3 regions of the Luteococcus japonicus genome follow, and region 1 is predicted to be linked to each of the others. Evidence: predicted binding sites of a transcription regulator. Region 1 holds the regulator's gene; each other region holds the start of a gene.

Region 1 (3,275 bases):
ACCACGTCGTCGATGCTCATCCCCTTCTTGATGCAGTCCTCGGCGGTGGACCACAGCATCGAGATCGCGGCGCGCTGGTTGTTCACCTGCTCGAGGTCCGCCACCGGGCCGTGTCCAGGGACGAACAGCGTGTCACTCTTGGCATTGCTCATCACCCCGTCGATGGCCTTGGGCCAGGTGTCAACGTGTGAGTCGGGGCCCACCATCGGGTCCGAGGCCGTCTCCACCATGTCGCCCACGAAGGTGACGCGGGCGTCGGGAACCTGTACGAAGATGTCGGAGTCGCTGTGCCCGTGACCCAGGTGCACCAGTTCCACCACGCGACCGCCCAGGTCGACGGCGCGGATGAAGGCCATTGGGTCGTTCGGCGCCACGAGTTCGGACGGGTCGAAGCCAAGGTCCGTGCGGATCACCTCGGGGTCGACGTCCGGGTCGTTGGTGCCGTCGAGGTGGGCGGCGAGGTTCTCGTGGCCGATGCTGACCGCCGACGGGGCGGCCTCCATCACTCCCGCAAGGCCATAGAAGTGGTCGAAATGTGCGTGGGTGACCACGACGTGGGTCACCGGCCTGCCGGCCAGTTCGGCTGCGGAGGCGGCGAGCTCTCGGCCCTGACTGGGGGAGGAACCGGTGTCGACCAGCATCACGCCGGTCTCACCGATGATGAGTCCGGCATTGACCGAGGCCGGCTGCAAGTGCACCACATGGATGCCGTCGCGGACGAGCTGCCACCCACCAATCGAGAATTCGCGCATGGCGACGAGCCTACCCGCCGGGCGCCGCGATGACCGCTTTGCGCTCTGCGGCATCGCGGTATGCTGGCACTCGCGCGGTTTGAGTGCCAAACTGGGCGATCGCGCGGACCAGGACCAGCTCACACGGCGCCAGGTCATGCGGCACCAGCTCACACTGCGCCAGCTCATATCAGGGGAGGGACGATGCTCGACGACCGCAAGATGGATGTGCTCAAGGCCATCGTCACCGACTACGTCTCCAGCAAGGAGCCCGTCGGCTCCAAGGCCCTGGTGGAACGACACCAGCTCAAGGTCTCGGCAGCCACCGTTCGCAATGACATGGCCGTGCTGGAGGAGGAGGGCTACATCACCCAACCCCACACCAGCGCCGGACGGATTCCCACGGACAAGGGCTATCGCCTGTTCGTGGACCGGTTGGCCACGGTGAAGCCACTGTCCACGGCGGAGAAGCGAGCCATCGAGACCTTCATGACGGGCGCCCTCGACGTCGACGACATCGTGACCCGTACGGTGCGGATCCTGGCCCAGGTCACCCAGCAGGTGGCCATCGTGCAGTACCCGGTGACCTCCACGGCCCAGGTGCGCCACATCGAGCTGGTGAGTCTGACCCAGGACCGGGTGATGGTGATCCTGATCAATTCCACCGGACGGGTGGAGCAGCGCTGGGTGGAGCTTCCGATGCACACGGAGGAGTCCCTGGCGGAGCTGCGCGGCCGGCTCAATGCCGCCATCGTTGGCCTGACCCCCGCCCAAGGGGTCGATCGCCTGGCCGCCCTGCTGGCCGAGCTGCCGGGATCGATCAGCCGTGACGCGGCCAATACCGTCGTGGTGACCGTGCTGGAGATGTTGGCAGCAGACCCGTCGACGCGCGTCGCCGTGGCGGGCGTGCCCAACCTGAGCCGTTTCGGTGACCAGTTCGAGACCACCGTGCGGCCCGTCCTGGAAGCCCTGGAGGAGCAGGTGGTCTTGCTGCACCTGCTCGGTGAGGCCAGCACGGGCATGGCGGGCGATGTCACCGTGCGGATCGGCCAGGAGAATCCCTACGAGCCCCTGCAGTCCACCAGCCTGGTGGCAAGCAAGTACGGAACCCCCGACGAGGCCTGGGCCAGCCTGGGCATCGTCGGCCCAACCCGAATGGACTACCCCTCAACCATGGCCTCGGTTCGTGCCGTGGCCCGATATGTCGGCCGCTTCCTGGCAGAAGGATGACTTTCACTCCCATGAGTTCTGACTACTACGAGATCCTCGGCGTCGACCGCGACGCAAGCCCCGAGCAGATCAAGAAGGCCTACCGCCGGATGGCCATGAAGATGCACCCGGACGTCTCCAACGAGCCGGACGCCGACGAGAAGTTCAAGCAGGTCCAGGAGGCCTACGAGGTCCTGTCGGATCCGCAGAAGAAGTCGATCTTCGACCGCGGCGGAGACCCGATGGGTGGCGGCTTCGGCGGAATGGGCGGGGCCGGTGGCTTCGGTGGCTTCCCGGGCGGCGGCTTCGGCGGCGGATTCGACTTCACCAACCTCGTCGATGCGATGTTCGGGCAGCAGGCCCAGCGCGGCCCGCGCTCGCGTGTGCGTCGCGGCCAGGATGCCCTGGTCCGGCAGAGCCTGAGCCTGGCGGAGGCCGCCTTCGGCGTCACCAAGCCGCTGAACGTGGAGACCGCGGTGGTCTGCCCCAAGTGCACCGGCACCGGGGCCAATGAGGGCTCCGAGCCCGTCACCTGCGGCACCTGCAATGGCAACGGCGAGATCACCCAGATCCAGCGCTCCTTCCTGGGCGACATCCGCACCTCCCAGCCCTGCCCCAACTGCCGTGGCTACGGCAACGTGATCCCGCACCCCTGCGGCGAGTGCTCCGGCGAGGGACGGGTCCGCTCCAGCCGCACCCTGAACGTGAAGATCCCCGCCGGTGTCAGCACCGGCAACCGGATCCACCTGGAGGGACAGGGCGAGGTCGGCCCCGGCGGCGGCCCCGCCGGAGACCTCTACGTCGAGCTCGTCGTGCAGAACCATGAGGTCTTCAAGCGTGAGGGGGACAACCTGGAGATGGTGCTGCGCATCCCGATGACGGCTGCGGCATTGGGCACCAGCCTGACCGTCGACACGCTGGAGAACGAGCGTGAGGACTCCGTGGCCGAGGATCGCACCCTCGAGGTGGAGATCCCCGCCGGCACCCAGAGCGGCACCCGGGTCGCGGTCCCGGGACGTGGCATCCCGCGGCTGCGTGGCAATGGCCGAGGTGAGCTGGGGATCACCTTCGTCGTGCAGACCCCCACCCGGGTCGACGCACACCAGCGGGAGCTCTTGAAGCAGCTTGCTGAGGCTCGCGGGGAGACCACGGTGACCGCCCAGGTCCACAAGGGCAAGCAGGGTGTCTTCGACCGTCTCAAGGAAGCCTTCGGCGGCTGATGAGCGACGCACTCTTCCTCGCGGCGTTCGGCGACGCCAGCCCCGGGTCCCGCGTCACGGTGACCGGCGACGAGGGGCGCCATGCCGCCGTCGTGAAGCGGATCGAGCTGGGGGA
Region 2 (3,275 bases), 2.5 Mb from region 1:
AGGGCGGCTCCCCGAGTGGGGAACCGCCCTCGTGTCCCTTCGAGGGGCTCAGCGATCGTGATCAGGCCGAGCCAGGGGTTGTGGTGCGTGGATCAGAAGTCCATGCCACCCATGCCGCCGTCGGCGCCGCCGGGCATGGCGGGAGCCTTCTCCGGCTTGTCGGCGATGACGGCCTCCGTGGTCAGGAAGAGGGCCGCGATGCTGGACGCGTTCTGCAGGGCAGAGCGGGTCACCTTGGCCGGGTCGATGATGCCCGACTCGACCATCTTCACGTACTCACCGGTGGCGGCGTTCAGGCCCTCACCGACGGGGAGGTTGGCAACCTTCTCCGCGATGACGCCACCCTCCAGACCTGCATTGAGGGCGATCTGGCGCAGCGGGGCCTGGGCTGCCTGCAGCACGATCTGGGCGCCGGTGGCCTCGTCGCCCTCGAGGGCGGAGAGGTCCACATTCTTGGCGGCCTGGATCAGCGCCACGCCACCGCCGGGGACGATGCCCTCCTCGACCGCAGCCTTGGCATTGCGGACGGCGTCCTCGATGCGGTGCTTGCGCTCCTTGAGCTCCACCTCGGTGGCCGCGCCGACCTTGATGACGGCAACGCCGCCGGCCAGCTTGGCGAGGCGCTCCTGCAGCTTCTCGCGGTCGTAGTCGGAGTCCGAGTTCTCGATCTCCTTGCGGATCTGCGAGACGCGACCGGCGATCTGGTCGGCATCGCCGGCACCGTCGACGATGATGGTCTCGTCCTTGGTGATGCGGACGCTGCGCGCCTGGCCCAGCAGCTCCAGGGTGGCGGTCTCCAGCGAGAGGCCGACCTCCTGGCTGATGACGGTGCCACCGGTGAGGATGGCGATGTCGGCCAGCATGGCCTTGCGGCGGTCACCGAAGCCGGGGGCCTTGACGGCCACGGACTTGAAGGTGCCGCGGATCTTGTTGACGATCAGGCCGGCGAGGGCCTCGCCGTCGGTGTCCTCGGCGATGACCAGCAGCGGACGGCTGGACTGCATGACCTTCTCCAGGACCGGCAGCAGCTCCTTCAGCGAGGAGACCTTTCCGTCGACCAGGAGGATGTAGGGATTCTCCAGCTCCGCAACCATCGCCTCGGTGTCGGTGACGAAGTAGGGGCTGATGTAGCCCTTGTCGAAGCGCATGCCCTCGGTCAGCTCGAGGTCGAGCCCGAAGGTGTTCGACTCCTCGACGGTGATGACACCTTCCTTGCCGACCTTGTCCATCGCCTCGGCGATGATCTCGCCGACGATCGGATCAGCGGCGGAGATCGATGCGGTGGCGGCGATCTGCTCCTTGGTCTCGATGTCGATGGCCATCGTGCCGAGCTCTTCGCTGATGGCCTTGACGGCTGCCTCGATGCCCTTCTTCAGGCTCATCGGGTTGGCACCGGCAGTGACATTGCGCAGGCCCTCACGGACCATCGCCTGGGCCAGCACGGTGGCGGTGGTGGTGCCGTCGCCAGCGACGTCGTCGGTCTTCTTGGCGACCTCCTTGACGAGCTCCGCGCCGATCTTCTCGAAGGGATCCTCGAGCTCGATCTCCTTGGCGATGGAGACACCGTCGTTGGTGATGGTGGGGGCGCCCCACTTCTTCTCCAGGACGACATTACGGCCCTTCGGGCCGAGGGTGACCTTGACCGCGTCGGCGAGGGTGTTCATGCCCCGCTCGAGCCCGCGGCGGGCCTCGATGTTGAACTCAATCAGCTTTGCCATGGTCTTTCGGGAGTCCTCCCGCGTCAGGGGCTCTCGCCCCACGGTTGTCAGTGTCATAGGGGTGCGGCTGGTGCGATGCCCGCGACGGACGGGGACCGGCCCCTCATCGTCCAACTCGCTGGCACTCGAGCAAGCCGAGTGCCAACATCATGTTTAGCACTCTCCCCAAGCGAGTGCAAACAGCAAACGCAGAGCCGAGGAGGCGGCAGGATGGGCGCGCATCCGTCGGGGGCCGCGCGGACGAGGAGAGCCATTCCTGGCAGTGGACCCTGTGCGCCGGCCTGCCCTTCCTTCCGCTCTACGCCGCGTGTGCGGCATGGTCGGCAGTGAGGCACGGGAACCCGGCCAGCGCGAACTTCTTCGAATGCCAGGCAGACCTCGCTGATGGCGGATACCACCCGGAGCGCCAGCCCCGGAATGCACCAGGGCCCGCTCCGCAGTGATGCGGAACGGGCCCGGAGAGCTGTCAGACGACTCAGTTCTTGAGGTCGTCGACGACGTCATTGAGCTTGTCCTTGCCCTGCTCAACCTTCTCGCCAACCTGACCGTCGAACTTCTGGGCAGCGCCCTCGGTCTGGAGCTTCTCGTCGTTGGTGGCGTCGCCAGCGGCTTCCTTCACCTTGCCGACGACCTGGTCCTTGGCGTTCTCGAACTTGTCTGCGATACCCATGTGGTCTCCCATTCGTCTGCACCGGGCTGACCCCGGAGTGATGCGCATGACGCTAGCCGCGCCGATCCATCACCACAACGAAATCCGCGGGGAGCGTAACGCGGCTCAACGCGGCAGCCGCGTGGCGGATCGGGCCTCTTGGCGACGCTCCCGCAGACGCCGGAGACGCTTCACCAACAGCGGATCGTGGGCGAGTGCCGCGGGATCGTCCAGGAGCTGGTTCAGGACCTGGTGGTACCGCGGGGTGGACATCCCGAAGCGCTCACGAATCTCCTGCTCCCTCGCTGCGCGGGATCCCTTCCAGCCACGCTCGAAGTCGAGGATCTCAAGACTCCGCTCGTCGAGGTCCAGCGGGCGCAGTGGTTGTGTGGCATCGGACATGGCCTCGATTCTAGGCCGTACTCAGCATGACTTCAGGCCTCGCGTCGCACGGGTGAGCCCCCACCTGCCAGACTTGGCAGAGCACGCACACAACTACGAAGGGCGACACGATGCAGCCGATGTCGGGAGCCATCCAGAACTACGCGTGGGGGTCAACCACCGACATCCCTCGCATCCTGGGGGTCGAGCAGACCGACCAGCCACAGGCCGAGTACTGGCTGGGAGCGCATGCCAGCGCCCCCTCCGTCGTAGACGGCGAGAGCCTCGTTGTGCGCCTCGAACGCGAACCCGGCATCATCGGCGGAGCGAGCATCGAGCGCTTCGGCAACCAGCTGCCCTACCTGTTGAAGGTGCTGGCAGCCAACCGGCCGCTATCACTGCAGGCCCATCCGTCACGGGAGCAGGCCGAGGCCGGATTCGCACGCGAGAATGCCGCCGGGATCCCCCTCGACGATCCCAAGCGCACCTACAAGGACTCCTGGCCCAAGCCCGAGCTGATGCTCGCC
Region 3 (3,275 bases), 710 kb from region 1:
CGCCGGCCTCGATCAGGTTCACGTACTCGCCGGTGCGGCCGTTGTAGCCACTGCCGGGCTCCAGCTCGGACACCTTGGAGACGATGACGTAGCCGGGCTCGCCACCGTTCTCGGCGATCCAGCGCAGCGGCTCGACGACGGCCTTCTTGACGATCTGCACGCCGGCCTTCTCGTCACCCTCGAGGCCGAGACCGCCCTCGAGGACCTTCGACGCGTGGACGAGGGCCGAGCCGCCACCGGCGACGATGCCCTCCTCGATGGCCGCACGGGTGGCGCTCACGGCGTCCTCGATGCGGTGCTTGGTCTCCTTGAGCTCCACCTCGGTGGCAGCACCGACGCGGATCACGCAGACGCCGCCGGCCAGCTTGGCGACGCGCTCCTGCAGCTTCTCGCGATCCCAGTCGGAGTCGGAACGCTCGATCTCGGCGTGCAGCTGCTGGACGCGTCCGGCAACCTCGTCGGCCTCGCCGGCGCCGTCGACGATGGTGGTGTTGTCCTTGGTGACCACCACGCGACGAGCGCGGCCGAGCACCTCCAGACCCACCTGGTCCAGCTTCAGACCAACCTCGGGGGCCACGACCTGGCCGCCGGTGAGGATCGCAATGTCCTCCAGCATGGCCTTGCGACGGTCGCCGAAGGCCGGGGCCTTGACGGCGACGCTGGTGAAGGTGCCGCGGATCTTGTTCACCACGAGGGTGGACAGGGCCTCGCCGTCGACGTCCTCGGCCACGATGAACAGCGTGCCCTTGGCCTCGATGACCTTCTCCAGCACGGGCAGCAGCTCATTCATCGAGCTGATCTTGCCGGAGTGGATCAGGATGTAGGGGTCGTCCAGGACGGCCTCCATCCGGTCGGCGTCGGTGACCATGTAGGGGCTCAGGTAGCCCTTGTCGAACTGCATGCCCTCGGTGAACTCGAGTTCGGTGCCGAAGGTGTTGGACTCGTCGACGGTGATGACGCCGTCCTTGCCGACCTTGTCGAAGGCGTCGGCGATGAGCTTGCCGATGACCTCGTCGCGCGAGGAGATGGTGGCCACGGCCGCCATGTCGTCAGTGGTCTCGATGGGCTTGGCGACGCGCTTCAGCTCGTCCTCGACGGCGGAGACGGCCTTGTCGATGCCGCGCTTGAGGCCGACGGGGTTGGAGCCGGAGGCGACGGCCTTGAGGCCCTCGTGGACCAGGGCCTGGGCCAGCACGGTCGCGGTGGTGGTTCCGTCACCGGCGACGTCATTGGTCTTGGTGGCGACCTCCTTGGCGAGCTGGGCGCCGAGGTTCTCGTAGGGGTCGTCGAGCTCCACCTCCCGGGCGACGGTCACGCCGTCGTTGGTGATGGTGGGGGCGCCCCACTTCTTGTCGAGGACGACGTAGCGTCCCTTCGGGCCGAGGGTCACCTTGACGGTGTTGGCGAGGACGTCGACGCCACGCTCCAGGGAGCGGCGGGCCTCCTCGTCGAACTGCAGGATCTTGGGCATTCATTACTCCTGGGGAGTGAGATTCTTGCTGGGGTGTGAGAGCCGCGCCCGCCCGGCCCGATGGGCGAGGCGGGCGCGGCACTGCTCACTTCTTCGTCTCACGAGCGCAGCCGCGAGCTTGCGAGCTGCGGTGCGCGCGAGTGTCGCGGGGGTTCAAGGGGGTCGTCCCCCTTGCCGCGAAACAGATCACTTCTGGACGATGGCGAGGATGTCGCGAGCGTTCAGGAGCAGGTACTCCTGGCCGTCGTACTTGACCTCGGTGCCGCCGTACTTGCTGAAGACGACGACGTCGCCCTCGGCAACGTCGAGCGGGATGCGCTTGCCCTGGTCGTCGAAACGGCCCGGGCCAGTGGCGATGACCTTGCCCTCGGAGGGCTTCTCCTTGGCGGTATCGGGAATGACCAGGCCCGAGGCGGTGGTCTGCTCTGCTTCCAGCGGCTGGACGAGGACGCGGTCCTCGAGCGGCTTGATCGTGGCTGCCACGTCAAACCCCTTTCTGACTAGTAGCGCCGAGATTCTCGGCGGGGGATCTTCAAGGTCATGGTTACCAGCCGGGGCGTCGTCGCGGGTGCCGCCCGTGGCTGTTGGCACTCACCTAGGGCGAGTGCCAAGAACCAAGCTATACCGACGTTGGCACTCCTTCAAGCCGAGTGCCAGCGAAGCCCCGGATGAAGTTCGCCAACCTACGGGGCGCCACACGGGCCGATCGCACCGATCGGCTGGAATCCCTTGTCGTCGGCCTGCACGGAGATGTGCTTGATCACCTCGGCGTCACTCTCGAAGTAGATCGACCACGAACCATCACCCAGCTGGTCAACACCCCACGAACGGCCCGTGGCCGGATGGTGGTACGGCTCGTGGCCGTAGATGTCCGGGAAGAACTGGAACATCTTCTTCGTCGAATCACCCAGCGTCAGACCCGACTGGGTGCTGGTGGCCGTCGACTGGATCGAGATGGTCGTCACGGAACCGGAGAGTTGACCATTGCTGGTGAAGACCATCACGACGTCCTTCCCCTCCGCCTTGAACATGGGACCCATGCACTCCCATGCCGGCGTGAAGGAGGACCTCAGGGCCTCCGGAACCGGCTGCCCGATCTTCACCGGGCCCCACCCCGTCGTGGTGAGCCGCCAGGAACGCCACTGGCCGGGATCCCCCTAAGCGGCTGACGAACTGGCCGACGGGGTGACGGAGGGCGTGCTGGACTGCGTGACCGAGGGTGTGGTCGCCTGAGATGGCGCCACTCCCCCGCTGGCCGCTGGGCTGGCCACCGACACCGAGGGGGCCGAGGAGGCCGCGGCCGAGCCGGACCCCGCCGGTGTGCTGGCGGCCGCGCTGGCTCGCTCGAAGGTCTTCTCCTCGGAACCGCAGGCGGTCAGGGCGGGGAGCAGCAGTGCGCCGCAGAGCAGCACCGGGGCAATACGTCGGGGGGTCGTCATGGTGACAGCCCAGCAGCCCCGTGGGTCAGCGGAGCCAACGCCGTGACAACCGCACCATTTCTTCAGCCAGTTGACGTGGTCGCAACTCGACGCACCACGAGGGCACGCGCACCTTCCCGGGTGCGGACCAGCACCAGGGTTGCCTGGTTGGGACCCTTCGGCTGGAGCTTCTTGCGCAGTTCCGCGGGGTCGACGTCGATGGCCCGCTTCTTGATCTCCAGGCTTCCGACGCGGTGTTCCCGCACCCAGGCCTTGAGCGTCTTGGGGTTGAAGTCCAGGTCCTCCAGCACCTCGAAACAGGTGGCCAGGGGCGTGTCCACTGGATGGTCCGTGGACAGGTAGGCCACCTGCGGGTCCAGCAGCCA

What was found. The regulator HrcA, encoded in region 1, represses chaperone genes, less so after heat shock. The targets are predictions, from matches to a motif close to TTGGCACTCGNNNNNNNCGAGTGCCAA.
Region 2: a site for HrcA is predicted at 1,837-1,863, ahead of groL (chaperonin GroEL). Genes of this name have one in related genera too.
Region 3: a site for HrcA is predicted at 2,056-2,082, ahead of groES (co-chaperone GroES). Genes of this name have one in related genera too.

What each region holds. Positions count from the first base shown of each region.
Region 1 covers NZ_RKHG01000001.1:294,111-297,385, forward strand. Annotated here, with positions in the region: gene EDD41_RS01345 (MBL fold metallo-hydrolase) at 1-752, opposite strand, end outside; gene hrcA (heat-inducible transcriptional repressor HrcA) at 936-1,961, shown strand; gene dnaJ (molecular chaperone DnaJ) at 1,973-3,160, shown strand; gene EDD41_RS01360 (16S rRNA (uracil(1498)-N(3))-methyltransferase) at 3,160-3,275, shown strand, end outside.
Region 2 covers NZ_RKHG01000001.1:2,760,480-2,763,754, reverse strand. Annotated here, with positions in the region: gene groL (chaperonin GroEL) at 93-1,718, opposite strand; gene EDD41_RS13085 (CsbD family protein) at 2,194-2,388, opposite strand; gene EDD41_RS13080 (DUF3263 domain-containing protein) at 2,494-2,769, opposite strand; gene manA (mannose-6-phosphate isomerase, class I) at 2,889-3,275, shown strand, end outside.
Region 3 covers NZ_RKHG01000001.1:1,005,683-1,008,957, forward strand. Annotated here, with positions in the region: gene groL (chaperonin GroEL) at 1-1,471, opposite strand, end outside; gene groES (co-chaperone GroES) at 1,658-1,954, opposite strand; gene EDD41_RS04925 (hypothetical protein) at 2,155-2,511, opposite strand; gene EDD41_RS04930 (hypothetical protein) at 2,629-2,910, opposite strand; gene EDD41_RS04935 (class I SAM-dependent methyltransferase) at 2,973-3,275, opposite strand, start outside.